3 regions of the Streptacidiphilus sp. PAMC 29251 genome follow, and region 3 is predicted to be linked to each of the others. Evidence: riboswitches for the same ligand, from Rfam matches in the RefSeq annotation. Region 3 holds a riboswitch; each other region holds the start of a gene.

Region 1 (4,220 bases), 1.6 Mb from region 3:
CCAACTACTCGGCCACGCCCACCTTTCCGCGGGTCATCGGCCATCCCGACGACCACCGTCCGCTGGCCCGGCTGCAGCTCATCACGCAGACCCAGGTGGCCAGCCTGCAGGCGGCGGTGGACAACCTGCGCACCTTCCAGTTGGTCGAAGGCAACCCGAAGGTGGAGGTTCGAGCCGTACCCTTTCCGCCGATGACCAAGTTGTACGTGCTGAACGGGAACGAGGTGCTGGAGGGCTTCTACCAGCTGACGGAGCGGTCGGTCGACATCGGTGGCGAGGAGTACCGGATCGACGACCTGGCCGGCCTGGACAGTAAGCTTTTCTGGCGTACTCGACACGCCCTGCCCAACCATGTCGACTCCAAGTTCGTCCGCACGGTCCAGGCGTTCTTCGAGTCCTGGTGGGTAAAGGCCGAACGCTATGGCGTCCAACTGCACCGAGACCCCAGAGACTGAGAGCGAGCCATCCGTCGTGTCACCGCAACGAGCCCCGGCAGCAGCGAAGGTGGAGCGGGCGAAGGTGGTCCTGCTGGACTTCGACGGTCCGGTCTGCTCGGTGTTCGCCGGGCACCCGGCGCCGGGGGTGGCCCGGAAGCTGCTGCGCGAGCTCGACGCGCAGGGCGTCCGGCTCCCCGGCGAGCTGGCGGGCACCGAGGATCCGCACGGCCTGCTGGACGGCCTGGCCAAGGCGCTCGGCGGCCAGGGCCTGTCCGAGCCGGAGATCAAGGCGCTCACCCGGCAGTTGGACGGCCGGCTGGCCGAGGCCGAGCAGGAGGCCGTCGGCACCGCCGCGGAGACGCCGGACGCCGTGGACGCGGTGCTGCGGCTGCTGCGCTCGGGCCGGTCGGTGGCCGTGGTCAGCAATAACGCGACCGCCGCGGTGGAAGCGTACCTGCGGCGCCGGGAGCCGCTGGCGGAGCTGCTGCGGGGGCGGGTCTTCGGCCGCCCCGCGGACCCGGCGCTGATGAAGCCCCGCCCCTATCTGCTGGACCGGGCGGTGGCCGCGGTGCGGGGCAGCGCCGCTGACGCGGTGCTGATCGGGGACGCGGTCACCGATGTCGAGGCGGCGGCCGGCGCCGGGGTGGATTTCGTCGGATTCGCGGGCGGGGACGAGCGGCGGCGGAAGCGCCTGGTGGGTGCGGGAGTTGCGGACGACTGCGTGATCGACCACTGGAGTGAATTGGGAGCTTTCTCCCTACTTCAGTGAAGGGACGGGGCTTGTGGTTATGCAGTTCATATGTCTAGCCTTCCGGCACGCCCGCATGCGCGGGCGACTGCCCTTCGGGACGCCGAGTCCTGTCCAGCCGGGGGGCGGAACCCACACTCTTTGATTGGGCAGGAGCGGGGGACCCAGGTAAGTCGCCGCAGTTCACAAGGCTGCGGCTCGGGGTGAAGACGCGTCAAGCGTCCGGGCTACCTACCGGCCCGAACCCGACAGCTCACCTCGCAGGCGTCGGAGAGGGACCCTGCCATGCTCTTCACCACCCCTGTCGCCGGTCGCCATCGCAAGCCCCGCAGCAGCAGCACCGCGCGTCTGGTGGCCACCGCGAGTCTCGGCACCGCCGGGATAGCGCTGCCGCTGATCGGCGCGACCAGCGCCTCCGCCGCATCCGTGTCCACCTGGGACAAGGTCGCCAGTTGCGAGAGCGGGGGCGACTGGTCCATCAACACCGGCAACGGCTACTACGGCGGGCTGCAGTTCTCGGCCTCGACCTGGGCCGGGTACGGCGGCACCGCGTACGCCTCCACCGCCAACCACGCCAGCAAGGGCCAGCAGATCACCATCGCCGAGAAGGTGCTGGCCGCGCAGGGCCCCGGCGCCTGGCCGGTCTGCGGACCCCGGGCCGGACTGAGCCAGGGCGGCGGCGCGCCGGTGGTGAGCACCACACCGACCAAGAAGGCCCCCGCCAAGAAGGCCCCGGCCAAGAAGACCACCACCACGCACAGCACCACCAAGCAGACCAGCACCGGCAAGCACAGCGGCGCCGGCAGCAGCACGCACAGCGTGAAGACCACCCCCAGCACCCCGAAGCACGCCGCCCCCTCGGTGCAGCAGGCGTCCCCGACGCACAGCACCGGCCACGGCGACTACACCGTCAAGCCGGGCGACACCCTCTCCGGCATCGCCGCCTCCGCGCACCTCGGCGGCGGCTGGAAGGCGCTGTACCAGGAGAACCGCTCCACCGTCGGCGGCAACCCGGACCTGATCTTCCCGGGCCAGCGGCTCGACGTCGGCTGACTCCGACTGCCCCGCCCGCGGCCCCTGCCCGCCAGGTGAACTACTGGTGGGTAGGGGCTCCGGCTGGTGAGACACCCGCGCGGTCCGGGTGGCCACGCCCTCTGCTGCGGCTAGGCTCTTGGGGTAAGCACCCCAGTATTCCCCCAAGGAGATGCCTGTGCCGTCCATCGACGTCGTCGTAGCCCGGGAGATCCTCGACTCACGAGGCAACCCCACGGTCGAGGTCGAGGTCGGCCTCGACGACGGCAGCACCGGGCGTGCCGCCGTTCCGTCCGGCGCCTCGACCGGTGCCTTCGAAGCCCTTGAGCTGCGTGACGGTGACAAGTCCCGTTACGGCGGCAAGGGCGTCGAGAAGGCCGTCCTCGCCGTCATCGAGCAGATCGGCCCGGAGCTGATCGGCTACGACGCCACCGAGCAGCGCCTGATCGACCAGGCGATGCTGGACCTGGACGCGACCCCGGACAAGTCCTCGCTCGGCGCCAACGCCATCCTCGGCGTCTCGCTCGCCGTGGCGCACGCCGCCTCCGAGGCCAGCGACCTGCCGCTGTTCCGCTACCTGGGCGGCCCCAACGCCCATGTGCTGCCGGTCCCGATGATGAACATCCTCAACGGCGGCTCGCACGCGGACTCCAACGTCGACATCCAGGAGTTCATGATCGCTCCGATCGGCGCGCCCTCGTTCTCCGAGGCCGTCCGCTGGGGCGTCGAGGTCTACCACACCCTCAAGGGTGTGCTGAAGGAGCGCGGCCTCTCCACCGGTCTCGGCGACGAGGGCGGCTTCGCCCCGAACCTGGACAGCAACCGCGAGGCGCTCGACCTCATCGTCGAGGCCATCAAGAAGGCCGGCTACACCCCCGGCAAGGACGTCGCGCTGGCCCTGGACGTGGCCGCGTCCGAGTTCTACAAGGACGGCGCCTACCAGTTCGAGGGCAAGGCGCTCTCCGCCTCCGAGCTGACCGACTACTACGCCGAGCTGGTCGCCGCGTACCCGCTGGTCTCCATCGAGGACCCGCTGTTCGAGGACGACTGGGACGGCTGGAAGACCCTCACCGCCAAGCTGGGCGACAAGGTGCAGATCGTCGGTGACGACCTGTTCGTCACCAACCCGGTCCGCCTCGCCCGCGGCATCAAGGAGGGCGCGGCCAACGCGCTGCTGGTGAAGGTCAACCAGATCGGCTCGCTGACCGAGACCCTGGACGCGGTGGAGCTGGCCCAGCGCAGCGGCTTCCGCTGCATGATGTCGCACCGCTCCGGCGAGACCGAGGACGTCACCATCGCCGACCTCGCCGTCGCCACCAACTGCGGCCAGATCAAGACCGGCGCCCCGGCCCGCTCCGAGCGCGTCGCCAAGTACAACCAGCTGCTGCGCATCGAGGAGATCCTCGACGAGGCCGCCGAGTACGCCGGCCGCGGCGCGTTCCCGCGCTTCCAGCCCGCCGCCGACTGACGACTCGTCGTGCTGGACCGGTGCCCCGCCGCGATCACCCTCTAGGGTGGGCGGCGGGGCACCGGCGCATCCACAGGGACACGGGAGGGCGAGAACGTGAGCAGCAAGGCAGGCAGTCGCAGGCCGCGTTTCACCGGCCGCGCCGCGGTGCTCGCCCTGGTGCTCTGCTCGCTGATCGCCGCGCTGGCCTACCCGACCCGGCAGTTCATCGCCCAGCGCTCGCAGATCGCCCAGCAGCGCGCCGCCGCCGAGCAGGCCCAGGCCCAGGTGGACGAGCTGCGCCGGGAGCGGGCCCGCTGGCAGGATCCGGCCTATGTGACGGCCCAGGCCCGCGAGCGGCTGCACTACGGTTTCCCCGGCGAGACCCCGTTCACCGCGGTCGATCCCACCCCGAGCGCCTCGGCCCAGGCCTCGGCCCAGGCCCAGGCCCAGGCGGGCGCGGCCGGCCAGCCCTGGTACGACAACCTGTTCGAGTCCCTGGACGCCGCCGACGCGGCCTCCCCGACGGACGCCGCCACACCCCCGCACTGAAGCC
Region 2 (4,220 bases), 4.6 Mb from region 3:
GACCTGGTAGAGGCTGCCGTTGTAGCCGGAGTAGAGCGCACGCACCGTGCTGTGCGCGGCGACGCAGGGGGTGCCGGCGGCGCCGTAGATGTCGCACGGCAGCGTACCCGCGGCCTGCGACACCCCGGGGAGGGCGACCAGTACGCCGAGGACGAGCGCCAGCGCCGCACCGGCCGCGAGGAGAGCCCTTCGCCATGGGCCACGTCGTAACCGGTCGCCTGTGGATCCGCTTCTACGCATGGGGGTGCTCCTGGGTGGGGAGGGAGTCCAACGTTGTAACGGACATTGAGGCACTCGGCACCGGGTGCGTCAAGACTCTCCGCGCGATCCCGTCGGCGCGCTGCGGCGGAAGTTTTCGCACCAGCCATCCCACCTGGGATGATGAAGAGGACTGCGCATCTGATGATGGATCAGCTCAGATGGGCCGGAGCCAGGGGTTTCCGACAGCCGACGCTACGGCCGTGGAAGTCCATCGTTGTAACAGGTCAGTAGCCCTGCTTGCCGTAGGCGACGCTGTCGAAGGAGCCGTAGCGGTCATTGGCGTAGCGGACGCCGGCGATGATCGAGTCGACCGGGTCCAGGATGTCCTTGTGCCCGGGCAGCGACCACTCGGCGAAGGTCGGCTTGATGGTCTGGATCAGACCGTAAGTACCCCCGTACAGGGCCTGGTTGCCGTCCCAGTGGTTCTCGGCGCGGGGGTTGCCGCTGGACTCGGTCATCGCACGGGCCTTGATGGCATGGGCGTTGGGGACATGGTCCCCGTGCGCGGCCAGGACGGCGCGGGCCTCGGAGATCCAGCCCTCCAGGTTGTTCGGATAGCTCTTCTGCGCCGGTGCGCGGCCGGCAGCGGTCTTGGCGGGCGCTGCGGCCTTGGCCGCCTTGACCCCAGCCGCCTTGGTCGACCCAGCTGCCTTGGCCTCAGCCGCCTTGGCCGCCGCCGAGCCGGTTATTCGCGCCGGTGCCGCGTGGGCCTGGGCGCTGGGGGCGCCCACCGCCGTGCCCAGCACCACGGTCGAGGCGATCACCAGGTAGGCGGTCAGACCTGCGGGCGTGCGGGACTTGAGCTGCTGCATGACTCTCCTGAGGGATCTACGACGAACACGTCGTCAACGGCCACGACCGCTCGCCGGGTATCTCCCGCAGGCAACAGTCGAGGGGCTCACCGGCCGTGGACTCAGGCCGGTCGCCACGGGCGTGAACTTTTCGCCCGTACATCCACCCTCACACGATCAACGTCGCCGCCCTAGGGACCTTGTGCCCCCATCCCCGCGCCCACCGAACCGGGGCCTCCTGCCCTCCGCGCCACGCCCCGGGCCCAGCGCCGCACCCCCGACTCAGCCCGCGCCGAGGTACGGCGGCAGCGGGGTGCCCGGTGCGAGGTCCTCGGCCGGGACCGGTGTGCCGTGGCCGCGAGTGACCGGGACCACACCGCTCCAGTACGGAAGGGCGAGGTCCTCGGCGTCGTCCACGGGGCCGCCGGTGCGGACCTTGGCGGAGACCTCGTCCAGGTCCAGCCGGATCACCGCGGTCGCGGCCAGTTCCTTGGCGTCGGCGCGGCGGGAGTCCTGCGACCGTCCCGCGACCACCTGCTCCACCAGGGCGTCCAGGGCCTCGGCGCGCTCGGCCGGGTCCACCACCTGGTGCGCGGTGCCGTGGACGACGACCGAGCGGTAGTTGAGCGAGTGGTGGAAGGCGGAGCGGGCCAGGACCAGGCCGTCCACATGGGTCACGGTCAGGCAGACCGCGAGGCCGGGGTCGGCGGCTCCGCGCAGCGGACGGGATCCGGTGGAGCCGTGGAGGTACAGCCGTTCGCCGATCCGGCCGTAGAGCGTGGGGAGCACGACCGGGGCGCCGTCCCGGACGAAGCCGAGGTGGCAGACATAGCCCTCGTCCAGGATCGAGTGAACCAGCTCACGGTCGTAGGAGGCACGCTCCCGACTGCGGGTGGGGACGGTGCGTTCGGTCGGCTGGTAGGCGGCGGTGGCCACAGATTCCCTGCTCTCTATTGAACTAGTGCATAAATATCTTTGCGTTAGAACATTATGACCACCGTTTCGAGGCTCGCTCAAGCCCTTTTGGAGGCGGGTGTGAGTAGACGCACATTGCATTGTCGAATCCACGTTCGCCTGCCTAGCCTGCAGGTTCCGCCGTGGGCGGACCCCGTCGCCGGGACGCCGAGTCCTGTCCGCTCGCCGGCGGGAACCCGAGCACCGAACTCGGACAGGAGCGGGGGAACCAGGTCAGTTGCCGTACCCACGCCCGCACGGGCAGGTGGGTACCGGCTCGGGGTGAAGCCGCTCCCCAGGCGGCCGGGCTTCCTCAGGCCCGAACCCGACAGCTCACCTCGTAGGCGTCACGAGGCCCTGCCATGCCCCTGTCGATCACCCCTGCGCGCTTCGGCGCGATAGCCGGCGCGGCCGCCCTGGCCGCCATCCCGCTCGCGGGAACGGCCAACACGGCCGCCGCGGCCCCCGCGGCCTCCGGCGTCACCCAGGACCGGCTCACCCCCGCCACCATGACCGCCGGCGCCCCCGCCCGCGCGGCCCTCACCGTCCACTCCGGCTCCTGCTTCACGGCCAGGACCCTGGGCGTGGGCGTCCGGGACGCGGCCGGTGCCAACCTGGACTTCCCCGGCTCCGCGTCCAACGTCCGGATCTGCCCCGGCGGCGTCTCGATCACCACCGGCAGCCGCACGCTGTCGGCCGGCAGCTACACCGAGTTCGGTTTCTGGCAGGACGCCTCGGGCGCCTGGCACAACCTCCCCTCCCGGACGCTGACGGTGTCCGCCGCCGTGTCCGCCGCCGCCCCGACCACCACGCCGGCCACACCCGCGCCGACCCCGACGCCGACCCCCACGCCGACCCCGACACCCACCCCCACCGCGCCCGTGACCGGGGCCGCGCCCGTGCCGGGGAAGTCGCTGGCCTGGTCCGACGAGTTCAGCGGACCCATCGCCTGGGGCAGCCGCTGGGTCGGCAGCACCAGCACCGCGTTCCAGTACGGGAGCCACAACCCGAACGACAACAAGCTCGACTGGCTCAGCCCCAACGCCGTGACCGTGGCCGACGGTGTCGCCACCTTCACCGCTACCCCGTCCTCGACCACCCTGGAGAACGGCAAGCAGGCCTGGACCACCGGCCAGCTCACCACCGAGGGCTCGACCCAGGGCTTCCAGGTCAAGACCGGTGACTACGCCGAGGCCCGGGTCAAGCTCCCGTCCGGCACCGGCGCCTGGCCGGCGCTGTGGACCTGGAAGGACGGCAACGGCGAGATCGACTCCTTCGAGTACCACCCGGACAACCCGCACCTGCTGGAGCTGTCCAACCACGTCAACGCCGCCCACGACTACTACACCGACGCCAGTGCCGTCAGCCCGGACAGCTGGGTGACCATCGGCACCTACTACGGCGCCGACTCGGTCGACTGGTACGTCAACGGCACCAAGGTCTACTCGGACCACACCGGCGTCGGCACCGGCTGGTCGGCCTACCTGAACCTCAGCCTCTCGGTCAGCGCCGGGCAGTACCACCCCCCCCTCCGGCACGGCACCGATCAGCTTCGCCGCCGACTACGTCCGGGTCTACCGCTGAGCCGGGAGGCCAATTTTTGGCATATGCCACTCTGATTCCCTGTCACCGCCCGGCCCGCGCCTGTACGTTGGGAGCATGAGCACGGCTGTTCCGGGCGGGAACGCTCCCTGGAGGCGTGCCGGTGATCTGCCCGCCGAGGTCACGGGCTTTGTCGGCCGGGCGGATCAACTTGCCTCGCTGCAGCGGCTGCTGGCGGTTTCTCGGCTGGTCACGCTGACCGGTCCGGGTGGGGTCGGCAAGACCAGGATCGCCCTGCGCGCCCTGCCCGACCTGCGCGGGGCCTATCCCGACGGCGTCTTCCTGGCCGAGCTGTCCGCCCTCAAGGACCCCGACCTGCTGGCCCGGACGGTCTGCGCCGTGCTGGGCCTCCCCGAACAGGCCGCCAGGACCGCCCTGGAGCAGCTCACCGACCACCTGGCCGGACGTACCGTGCTGCTGGTGCTGGACACCTGCGAGCACCTGGTCGACGCCTGCGCCGCGCTGGCCGGACTGCTGCTGCGCAACTGCCCGCAGGTCAGCGTGCTGGCCACGAGCCGACAGCCGCTGGACGTGCCCGGCGAGCACCTGCTGGTCGTCCCGCCGCTGCCGGTGGAGCCGGAAGGCATCGACGGGACCGGCGCGGTCGCGCTG
Region 3 (4,220 bases):
CTGGCGCTGCGGCTGCGGAAGCAGCTGACCGGAGTGCAGGACAACGCGGTGCGGAGGCAGCGGGTGGTCGCGGGCTCCAGCCGCAGCGACGCGATGGAGCCCCAGTTGGCGGCCTGAGCGGGGCCCGATCAGGGCCGGATCGGCGGCCCGGGCGGGCTGCTGGTGAACGCTGGGCGGCAGGGTGGTGAACAGGAGTCGCACGGGGATTGAGGGTCTACATCGCTGTAGTACTTTCTGACTGCCCAGCGATTCGCCCCCCTGCCGAAGGCCGCAGATGTCCGTCCTCACCTATCCAGAAGCGATCAGCGTCGGCCTGCTCCAGGGCGTCACCGAACTGTTCCCGGTCTCCAGTCTCGGCCACAGCATCCTGGTGCCGGCCCTGCTCGGCGGGCACTGGAAGGCGGACCTCAATGTCTCCGCCGCCGACTCCCCGTACCTGAACGTGCTGATCGGGCTGCACCTGGCCACCGCGCTGGCGCTGGTGGTCTACTTCTGGCGGGACTGGATCCGGGTGATATCGGGGCTGGTCAGCTCGGTCCGGCACCGGCGGATCGAGACCGTGGACGAGAAGCTGGCCTGGCTGCTGATCGTGGCGACCATCCCGGTCGGCATCGCCGGGCTGGCGCTGGACAAGGTGTTCCGGGAGTCCCTGGGCAAGCCGATCCCGGCGGCGATCTTCCTGACCCTCAACGGCGTGGTCCTCTATGTGGCCGAGCGGCTGCGCCGCGGCGGCACCGGACGCCGCCGGGCCGGCGACGACCCGGCCGTCCCGCTCCCCGGCGACGAGGACGTCCACCCCGACGTGCTGTCCGACCGCCGGATCACCAAGCTCGGCTGGGCCTCGGCGCTGGTCATCGGCGCGGCCCAGATCCTCGCCCTGCTGCCCGGCATCAGCCGTTCGGGCGTCACCATCAGCACCGGCATCTTCAAGGGCATGCGGCACGAGGACTCGGCCCGCTTCGCCTTCCTGCTGGCCACCCCGGTGATCGGCGCGGCGGCCCTGCTGAAGGTGCCCTCGCTGCTCGGCCACGAGGGCGACGGCATCCGCGGGCAGGTGCTGGCCGGCGGGGTGGCCGCGTTCGTGGCCGGCTATGTCGCGGTGCGCTTCCTGACCAAGTACTTCGAGACCAGGACGCTGACCCCGTTCGCGATCTACTGCACCGTGGCCGGCCTCGGCAGCCTGGCGTACCTGACCCTGAGCTGACCACCGCCCTTCGCTCGCCCGGTGTCCCTCGTACGGGTGGTCGAGCGGCGCGTATGCCGGGTTCCGGCTCGTTCCTCTGCTCGAATGATCGTCTGAACGTACCCGACATATCCGGCGTACCCGGCGGCGAGGAATGGCAGGCCCGATGACCGGTCGACGGCGATGGGCGGCGCTGGCCGTGGCGCTCGCCCTGCTGGGGCTCAGCGGCTGCGTCGAGGTCCGCGGCAGGGCGCTCCCCCCGGCGCACCGGACCGGCTCGGCCTCCAGCGACTCGCTCGGCCTGGCCCGGCCCTTCCTGCCGCTGCCCGCGATCACCCCGGCCGCCGTCCCGGACGGCTACGACCCGGCCCGCGACGCCGCGGCCGACGTGGCCGCCGCCCTCGCCGCGTCCCGTGCCGACGGGCGCCCGGTGCTGCTGGACTTCGGCTCGACCTGGTGCGACGACTGCCGGGCGCTGTCCACGCTGGTGCAGAACCCCGGGGTGCACCAGATCCTGGCCCGCAACTACCACCTGGTGACGATCGACGTCGGGCACTACGACCACAACATGGACCTGGCCGGCCGCTATGTGACGCTCAGCAGCAGCGGCATCCCGGCGCTGCTGCCGCTCGGCCCGGACGGGACGCCGAGCCGTCCCGGCGACGCCGGCCGCTTCGCCGACGCCAGGACCCTCAACCCGGACCAGGCCGCGAACATCCTGGTGGACTGGCTGTATCCCGGGAACTGACGCTCCATCCCCAACTGCCCCCCCGGAATCCCTTGGTTTCAACCGTCACTAGGATTACCTTTCTATAACGCAGAGCGAAGTTCAGCCGTTCGACGGACGGCGTCGCATGCGATCGCCTAATCCTGCAGTTGGGAACCGGGGAACCACGTACTTCTGGGGTGAATCAGCCGAAACCTGGCTGTAGGGGACCTTCCTCTCCGAACCCGTCAGCTAACCCGGTCGGCGAGAGGGAAGGAAAGGAGTACGCCGAACGTGGCGTCGCACCAGCCCACTTGGGCACCCGCACAGTCCACGGCCGTGCTCGGCTTCGCGGCGATGGCGGCCGTCGGAGCCACCGGTTTCGCCGGGGTGCCCGCACAGGCGGCGGTGAACGAACCCGCCCGGGGCGGCACCCTGCTGGTCGCCCAGGAGCACGACCGGAGCGAGTCCGTGGCCCTGCCGGCCACCGACCCCGGTCTGGCACTGACCCAGCGGATCCGGGCCCAGTCGGTCCAGCATCGCGCCACCGCCGAGGACGCCGCACGCCGGCAGGCCGCGCAGTCGGCCGCGGCCAAGCAGGCCAGGGCGCAGCAGATCGCGGCCGAGGACCAGGCCCGGGCCGCGGCCGCCGCACAGGCCGCCGCCGAGGTCGCGGAGGCCGCCGCTGCCGCCGCGAGCGCCGCGCAGGCCGCCGCCGCTGCCGATACCGCCGTACAGGCCGCGCCGAGCGGTGGGTCGGTGGGCGCGCTGGTGGCCCCGGTCGCCGGTTCCGCCCCCGGGGTGGGCTTCGGCCAGGCCGACTCGTTCTGGGCGCATCTGCACACCGGCCAGGACTTCGCCGCCCCCACCGGGACCCCGGTGGTGGCCGTCGGCGCCGGCCGGATCACCTCGGCCGGCTGGGCCGGGGCGTACGGCTACCGGGTCGTGCAGACCCTGGCCGACGGCACCGAGCTCTGGTACTGCCACCTGTCGGCGATCGGCGTCGGCGCGGGCGCCGTGACGGCGGGTCAGCCGATCGGCCGGGTCGGCGCGACCGGCAGCAATGTCACCGCCCCGCACCTGCACCTGGAGGTGCGTCCGGCGGGCGGCGAGCCGGTCGACCCGTCGACCTGGCTGGCCGGGCACGGTCTCGCCCTCTGACCGAGGGCTCCAAGGATTCCGAGGGTCCCGCTGACACCCCCCCGACAGCGGGGCCTTCGGTGTGCCCGGGCAGGGTCCGGGCAGCGGGGCCTCCGACCGGTCCGTGGGTGCGGGCATCTGGGCTATTGTCGCCGTGTTCACGGGGGTGCTCGTCGAAGGAGGCCGTTGCGATGGGAGCGACCCGGCCCCGGGCCCGCGCCCGCGGCGCGCGCGGCTCCTCCTCCCCGACCGGTCTGCGGCGCGGCGGCTACCTGGGACTCGCCCTGGTGGCGGCCGTGCTGACGGTGGTGCTGCCGGCCCTGCTGGCACCCGGGCACAAGTCGGCCGCTGCCCGTCGGCCGGTCCCGGCCGCTTCCGCGCCGGCCGCCGTCCCCGCGCCCGTGCCGTCCACCGCGGCGGCCACGACGTCCGCGCCGGTGCCGACGACCGCCCCGGCCCGGCTGAACTGCGCGCCGTCCACCCCCGGGCGCGCCTTGGCGCAGAACGCCGGGCGGCCCTCCTGCCTGCTGTACGCGTCGGCGCTGGGCACCGGCTGGCAGCTGACCGGGACCGGCGCCAAGGTGGCGCCGGGCGAGCAGGTCACCGGCTCCGGGCAGCCGTCGATCCGGGTGGACCGCAGGAACGAGGACGCCGCGGTGACCTTCACCGCCGCCGCGCCAGTCACCCTCGCCCCGGGGTCCAAGCTCCGGCTGCGCCTGTACGGCGGGCGGCAGTACGGGACCGTGCTGCGGATCTCGGCGTCCGCCGACCCCGCCGTCCGCAACGCCAGGACCTGGGTCACCGCGCAGTCCGGGCCGGAGCAGTGGTCCGAGGTGGTGGTCGACCTCGGTGGCTTCGGCCTCCGCGCGATCCGCAGGATCGACCTGGTGGTGGCCCAGGACCAGCTCCCGCAGACCTACCACTTCTTCCTCGACGACGTGGTGCTGGCGCCGTGAGCCGGCAGCTGCCCGACGCGGCGCGCGCGGTCGCCGGGGTCGATCCCGTGGTGGCCTCCGCCGCGCTGTGCCGGGCCGTGCTGCTGGGCCGTGCGGCGTTCGCGCTCACCGCGGCCGGCGCCGGGCTGCTGCTGGTCGAGCAGCGCTGGCGGGTGGTGGCGGTGCTGCTGGTCACGGCCGTGGCCACGGTGGCCGAGCTGAGCGTGCTCACCCGGTGGCCGGGCGTGCTGCGCCG

Evidence for each region. Region 3 has a riboswitch for cyclic di-AMP ahead of ACXKR8_RS22710 (M23 family metallopeptidase). Riboswitches for the same ligand answer to the same signal wherever they lie in the genome.
Region 1: another riboswitch for cyclic di-AMP. It lies ahead of ACXKR8_RS30905 (transglycosylase family protein); the one in region 3 lies ahead of ACXKR8_RS22710 (M23 family metallopeptidase).
Region 2: another riboswitch for cyclic di-AMP. It lies ahead of ACXKR8_RS45090 (glycoside hydrolase family 16 protein); the one in region 3 lies ahead of ACXKR8_RS22710 (M23 family metallopeptidase).

The regions. Positions count from the first base shown of each region.
Region 1 covers NZ_CM135725.2:6,467,395-6,471,614, forward strand. Annotated here, with positions in the region: gene ACXKR8_RS30895 (winged helix-turn-helix domain-containing protein) at 1-455, shown strand, start outside; gene ACXKR8_RS30900 (HAD family hydrolase) at 472-1,206, shown strand; cyclic di-AMP (ydaO/yuaA leader) riboswitch at 1,313-1,467, shown strand; gene ACXKR8_RS30905 (transglycosylase family protein) at 1,471-2,238, shown strand; gene eno (phosphopyruvate hydratase) at 2,396-3,685, shown strand; gene ACXKR8_RS30915 (FtsB family cell division protein) at 3,782-4,216, shown strand.
Region 2 covers NZ_CM135725.2:9,440,240-9,444,459, reverse strand. Annotated here, with positions in the region: gene ACXKR8_RS45105 (arabinofuranosidase catalytic domain-containing protein) at 1-240, opposite strand, end outside; gene ACXKR8_RS45100 (transglycosylase SLT domain-containing protein) at 486-1,073, opposite strand; gene ACXKR8_RS45095 (pyridoxamine 5'-phosphate oxidase family protein) at 1,335-1,988, opposite strand; cyclic di-AMP (ydaO/yuaA leader) riboswitch at 2,209-2,354, shown strand; gene ACXKR8_RS45090 (glycoside hydrolase family 16 protein) at 2,369-3,625, shown strand; gene ACXKR8_RS45085 (ATP-binding protein) at 3,666-4,220, shown strand, end outside.
Region 3 covers NZ_CM135725.2:4,842,029-4,846,248, reverse strand. Annotated here, with positions in the region: gene ACXKR8_RS22725 (MFS transporter) at 1-117, shown strand, start outside; gene ACXKR8_RS22720 (undecaprenyl-diphosphate phosphatase) at 275-1,204, shown strand; gene ACXKR8_RS22715 (thioredoxin family protein) at 1,350-1,931, shown strand; cyclic di-AMP (ydaO/yuaA leader) riboswitch at 2,035-2,171, shown strand; gene ACXKR8_RS22710 (M23 family metallopeptidase) at 2,184-3,050, shown strand; gene ACXKR8_RS22705 (hypothetical protein) at 3,221-3,985, shown strand; gene ACXKR8_RS22700 (sensor histidine kinase) at 3,982-4,220, shown strand, end outside.